Regions from separate parts of the Endozoicomonas sp. ALB115 genome, predicted to be linked through region 2. Evidence: predicted binding sites of a transcription regulator. Region 2 holds the regulator's gene; the other holds the start of a gene.
The links. Region 2 encodes FNR, which switches genes on or off when oxygen is low (the NO sensors DNR and NnrR bind a similar motif). Its sites were predicted from a motif close to TTGATNTANATCAA; they were not measured.

Region 1: a site for FNR is predicted at 1,807-1,820, ahead of ACO6VE_RS15460 (DMSO/selenate family reductase complex A subunit). Genes of this name have one in related genera too.

What each region holds. Positions count from the first base shown of each region.
Region 1 is NZ_JBLYZG010000035.1:17,885-21,260, forward strand. It holds gene ACO6VE_RS15460 (DMSO/selenate family reductase complex A subunit) at 1-1,671, opposite strand, end outside; gene ACO6VE_RS15465 (hypothetical protein) at 2,121-3,376, shown strand, end outside.
Region 2 is NZ_JBLYZG010000017.1:21,610-24,985, reverse strand. It holds gene hemN (oxygen-independent coproporphyrinogen III oxidase) at 1-891, shown strand, start outside; gene fnr (fumarate/nitrate reduction transcriptional regulator Fnr) at 1,405-2,157, shown strand; gene ACO6VE_RS10260 (adenine phosphoribosyltransferase) at 2,237-2,794, shown strand; gene ACO6VE_RS10255 (hypothetical protein) at 2,930-3,376, shown strand, end outside.

The sequences.
Region 1 (3,376 bases), on a different contig from region 2:
CTCGTACATCGGGGCAATAGCAGGCACCAGCGGAATCACCGCGCCCAGAGTGCCCGAGGCATAGCCGTTGCTGGCCACTTCATAATTTTCAATGGTGGTGATATCCGGCAGCAGAATATCCGCGAACCGTGCGGTAGGTGTCATATGGTTTTCAAACACCAGGATAAACTCACACAGGCTCTCATCAGACAGGATCTCTTTGGTCCGGTTGATATCAGAGTGCTGGTTAACCGTGATATTGCCCGCATATTGCCAGATGAATTTGATCGGATTCTTCAGTGACGTGCCGCCCTGCAGAGCATCGGTCTTATCCGTCATTTCATGGTGACGATGAATCGCATCTGTCCATTTGAAGAATGGAATCGCCGTCTTGATCGGGTTGGTACCCATGGGCAGGGTTTTCACCGGGAAGCCATAGTTTCCTGGCATTTCGCCGGTGTTGGTGCCGGCAAGGCCAATATTGCCGGTCAGAATTGGCAGCATGCAGATGGCACGGCTCGCCTGTTCACCGTTGGCCTGACGCTGAATACCGGTACCCTGAATAATGTAGGCAGGTTTGGCCCTGCCAATTTCCCGGGCCAGCTGAATGATTTTTTTCGCTGGAATACCGGTAATTTTTGCCGCCCACTCCGGGGTTTTCTCGATGCCATCAGCACCTCGGCCCAGAATGTGCGCTTTGTAGTGGCCATTCTTCGGTGCACTGGCTGGCAGCGTTTTTTCATCATAGCCAACACAGAACGCCTCGAGGAATGCTTCATCCACCATCTTCTCGTTGATCAGCACCCAGGCCATGGCTTCTACCAGGGCAGCATCGGTCCCCGGGCGGATTGGAATCCACTCAGACTCTTTGCCCAGCATGGTGTCGGTATAACGCGGGTCAATGATGATGGTACGCACATTTTTGCTGTTCACCGAGTTGATGTGCTCGTAGATTTCCCCACCGCCACTCATGCGGGTCTCTGCCGGGTTGTAACCAAACATGACCAGCAATTCTGCATTGGCGATTTCACTGGTGAAACTACCGAACGCCGCTGGACGTCCACCGCCATAAGTAAACGGCAGAGCACGTTGAATCTGTCCCCAACTGTAGTTACCGTAATAAGGCAGAAAGCCACCGAGCATATTCAGCAGGCGCTTGGAGGCAAAAGGACCGTCGGTTTTATAGCCCTGGGTTCCGGAGCCATACTGATAATAGATCGCATCGTTACCGTAAGTATCGATGGTGTACTTTAACTGTCTGGCGATGGTATCCAGCGCCTCATCCCAGCTGATGCGCTCAAAGCGGCCTTCGCCACGCTTGCCAACCCGCTTCATGGGGTATTTCAGACGATCAGGGTTGTATACCCGTTGCTTGATGGAGCGACCGCGCAGACAGGCGCGAATCTGATGATCACCGTATACGTCATCGCCCCGGTTATCCGATTCAACATGGGTGATAACGCCATCTTTGGTATGCACCTGGAGAGGACAGCGGCTGCCACAGTTCACCATACAGGCAGACCAGGTCACCTTGTCTCCAGCGGCTCTTGCCTGCGTTGAATCCGTTGCCATGGCTTTCAGAGGCAACGCATTGCCAGCGACAACAGCGGCACTGCCCGCAGCAGTCCCCCACTTGATAAACGTTCTTCGCTTGATGACAGACGACAGCGCACTATCGAGAAGTTTCTTCATTTATTTTACCGTTATCACTAAAACCGGAAACCAGCACACAAACAGGTAGTGTTACCCCTGACAAAATGCATCTCTGTACAAATAATGAACTGGTGAAATAGTGCTGATAATACGAGCTGGTCAACAAACAACCGATTGACCTGGATCAATTTTTTGCCGGGTTTGAGGCAATTACTGAAGAGGGTAGGAACTTATTCGAGCACGCTACAGAGCACGGCGCACCCTGTAATTGATCATGATTATTGAGGACAAAACTGCACTGCCACTTCGGTGACATGGCTGCGGCGGTACTTCCGCCGCTGTGCTTTGCATGGCACCTGCCCGGGCTGCCAGATTACGGGGAACCTTTCGATATTTTCGGTGTCTGAAGTTTGTGCTCATTTCACTCAGGCGGAGCCTTACTCCCGTGCAGTCCGATATACGATTTTAAATTCATTGAGACCCTTGATATGTCCATACCTCAGGCGGAAGCAAGCATTGGTTCGTCAGGATTTCATCCACCACCGACAGGCGGCAAGAAAGAGGAATACAATCCTGTTGCCGCATTCGGTCAGTTTGGCGGAATGATGGTTCGTGTTGTCAATGCGTTACAAGCTGCCGGTTCAGGCGATCAATACAGGCCAGTGAGTTTATTGTCACCCGGTGCCCAATATGCAATAGAAGCCAGGCGGCCGGATCAATTTGGCACCAGGCCAGACCAGGTCATTACGGTTCTGAAACCTGCGCCCGGTTGCCATATGCTCTGGGCTTATAAAAAAGATGTCTGTTCGAATCCCTCGGGGGAACCGTGCTGCAGGTTCACATACACCAAGAAAATTACCAGCTGGCATGTTTTGGAAGAGAAAATAGCAGAGAGTTACCACAGAAAGCACTCCCTGTTTAGCAAATCACCTTTAACCTCAGGACACCTTGGTGTAAATGGCTATTTACTGCACCAACCGTCTGAATGGATCATTAAAGAAGCAGGCAAATATCCGGAAATTCTCTGTCACATTAATTTTGACCGCATGCACTATGGCTATCTTCTGGACTTTACCAGGGAGTTTTCTTTTCGCCGTCTTGAAGAAGTCATGGGCAATATTCTGACGCTCGAGCAAAATAAAGGTAACGCGTCCGGTGATGAGTTCCGTGAGCCTGTAAAACTGTGCCTGTACAACAGTTATCAGGGGGTGTTGTCTCCCCCGGTGGAAATCAGCCGTACACAAGCGCTAATGCTGCGGCGAAACATCCGTGCCTTCTCTCAATATGTCAACTTCACTGGACAGGAACTCAGGCTTTACCAGTTATTGAGTCAGTCCGGTGGTGAACGATTTCTGCAGCTGCTGAAAAATATTCCGGAGCAGGTCAGCACGGTATCAGCCAGTGTCAAGGCACTTGGCACCGACATCAAAGCCATCCTGACAGCCATCGAGAACTGTGATTCAGCAACCTTCTTAAGCGAACTTCCAGCCCGGGTGGACGGGGTCAACAGCAAAGTGGGTTTACCGAATCTATTACTGGAAGCTTTGCTTGAGCAGACCCCGTTTCATAAACACTTTCCCTGGTTGTATTATGCTTTCGAGATACACGACAAGCAGTCTAGCTGGGACTACATTTTCGAGCAGGTTAAACCCACCTTTGCCGCACAAGCGGTCATCTGCCGGGAGTTATTAAATAACAAATTGTTTGTTCCCTATTTATTAGGGTACAAGGAATCAACACCTGT
Region 2 (3,376 bases):
AACCGAATCAGCATGGGCGTTCAGGACCTGAACCCCAAAGTTCAGCAAGCCGTTAACCGGGTTCAACCTGAAAGCATGATTCAATCCATTCTTGATGCTTCCAGGGTCATGGCATTCCGCTCGGTACACATGGACCTGATTTACGGCCTGCCTTTCCAGACCACCAACAGTTTTATGGAAACCATCGATCGTGTGGCTGATATGGCCCCGGACAGGCTATCCCTGTTTAACTACGCCCACCTGCCCCACCGCTTCAAACCACAGCGCCGAATTAATGAGCAGGATCTGCCTGCGCCGGAAGTGAAGCTGGACATTCTGCATCAGGCCACGGAAAAACTGCTGGATCAGGGCTACATCTACATCGGTATGGATCACTTTGCCCTGCCAGACGATGAACTGGCCATTGCCCGGGAAGAAGGCACGCTGCACCGGAATTTCCAGGGTTATACCACCCATGGTCATTGCGACCTGATCGGCATGGGCGTGTCTGCCATCAGCCAGGTAGGCGACACTTATATCCAGAACAGCACCGATGAAGCCCGGTACTGTGCAATGATCAATGAACAGCAGTTGCCAGTGGTTCGCGGCCTGAAGATGACCGCTGATGACAAAGTCCGCCAGGCAGTGATTACCCAGCTGATCTGCCACTTCAAACTGAACTTCAGCGATATTGAACAGCGGTTTGATATTCAATTCAGGGATTACTTCCGGGATGAGCTGGCAAGGCTGGAGCCGATGAGGGCAGACGGCCTGATCAGTCTCAATAGCGATGGCTTGCTGGAAGTACTGCCAAAGGGAACACTGCTGATCCGTAACATCTGTATGCAGTTCGACCACTATCTCCATCAACCGGAGATGAAAGAGAAGACGCTCTTCTCAAAGGTTATCTGAGTAACACTCCGGAGCAATCACCAGGCTCCGGAGCCCCTCTCCCGCCAGTACCGACAACGACTGATCATCCCGCACAGAACCGAAACCTCTCTGCAGCTCACCGGTTTATCAGAAAAAAACTGAAACTGACGACGACTTGCCACCACTATCACATTGATTTACTTGAAACATAAGTGCAAAATCTGCCATGTCCGTTAAATACCACGAACGAAAATTTAATCCTGTGACATAAGACAATGTCAGATTGATTTTCAGGGATAAAGACACACAACCACCAGGAGCCATGACCATACCATGATCAGGGTCAGCCCTGAGCTTGATAGATGACACGGCAGATGAGAGCTCACCGGAACCACCGCAGTTTATGACGCATTGCTGAAGCAGCACCAAACCCCTACCCTGGGTCTGCCCGGTTGCGTACATACCTGATTTACACTCCGGTAACACTTTTCATACACTTGGTTTTCCATAAACAGTGTCGAATTTCGCCAAATACGACTTTGAGGCCTCTCAATGACGTCAAAGCCCAACGTCCGACAGCCGAGCCATGTGGCCTGCAGAGACTGCAGCCTCAGCTCACTGTGCCTGCCACTGGCACTGAGCATTAAGGATATCGATCAGCTGGATCACATTATCAAGCGTGGGCGTCCTTTGAAAAAAGGCGAACACCTGTTTCTGGAAGGTGACCCCTTTACCAGTGTCTTTGCTGTTCGCTCAGGGGCTCTCAAAACCTACACAGCGACCAATGAAGGTGAGGAACAAATCACCGGATTTTACCTGCCCAGCGAAATTCTTGGCCTGAGCGGTATGGATACGGATACCTATCCGGTGTCGGCCCAGGCGATGGAAACCACCATGATCTGCGAGATTCCTTTTGAGCAACTGGAAACCCTTTCCGATCAATTCCCGGAATTGCGCCGACATCTGATGCGCCTGATGAGCAAGCGTATCCGTGAAGACCAGCAAATGATGATGCTGCTGTCCAAGAAAAACGCCGATGAACGTATTGCCACCTTCCTGATTAACCTGGCCAGCCGTTTTCGTCGCCGGGGTTTTTCTTCCCAGTCGTTCCGTCTGTCCATGTCGAGAAATGAGATGGGGAACTACCTGGGTCTGGCGGTAGAAACGGTTAGTCGTGTATTTACCCGATTCCAGAAAAACGGCCTGATCTCCGCCGTGGGCAAGGAAATCGAAATTCGCAACTCGGTTGAACTCTGTGCCCTGGCCGGGGGAAAAACACTGGAACCGATTGCTACCAACGCCTGACTTTATCCTCTAAAGAAGCTACCCTTTGAGGTGGCTTCTTCCTTTTTATCCATTGACTGACAGCGGCATGCTCCCTCCCATGCATACAAACGAATGTTCATCCGTTCAGGAATATCTGCGAACGCAAATCAGAACCATCGCGGACTGGCCCCATGAAGGCATCCTGTTTCGGGATATCACCACACTGTTTGAAAACCCGGAAGCCTGGCGTAAGGCCGTGGATGTCATGGTTCAGCGTTATGAGAACCAGACTTTTGATCGCATTGGCGCGCTTGATGCCCGCGGTTTCCTGCTTGGCTCGACACTGTCCTATATCATGAACAAGCCGCTGGCACTGTTTCGCAAGAAAGGCAAACTGCCAGGCAAAACCCTCAGTGTCGAGTATGACCTTGAATATGGCAAAGCCGTACTGGAAATGCATGAAGACACCATTAAGGCCGGTGAAAAAATTCTGTTAGTGGATGACCTTATCGCCACCGGAGGCACACTGCTGGCTGGGGATCAGTTGATTCGACAAGCAGGAGCCAGCACACTGGAAGCTGCAGCTATCATCAATCTGCCAGACCTCAAGGGCGCTGACAGACTCAATGCGGCGGGCATTCCAACCTATGCCCTGTGCAATTTTGCCGGTGAGTAAAACCACCCTCAGTTCAGAATTTCAGGGATGATACGATATGTCTCTTAGATCCAGGGTTAATGTCTGGATCTGAGAGCCCCTCCCGCAGTTACAGGACGCACAGACCGGGATCTACCCGGGAAAAGGACTTTGCAAATGGGAATATGCGCCAAGGAACTAAGGCACTATGTTGTTCGCCCCGCACTCAAGCATCTGGGTATGTGGAGCCCTACTGCTGAGAACCTGCTGCTTGGTACCGCAGCCAGAGAGTCCGGGCTTGGTTTTCATCTGAAACAGGCCAATCACCAGGCACTCGGTATCTATCAGATTTCTCCTCGCATGCACCGCAATATCTGGGACCTGTTTCTGGCACCAAACGCTGACTTATCCAGCAAAGTTCGGGGACTGGCCAGCCAGCGGGAGTTTCTTTCCCACCCCCATCATGAACTGGCGACCAACCTGGTTTACGCCACCGCCATTGCCTGGCTTATCTATCACCGCTGCGGTATTCAGATCGAAGATATTGATAAAGAAGACATCACTGCCATGGCCAGATTATGGCAAAAGCACTTCCACAGCAGAAACCCCGGAACACTCCAGAGC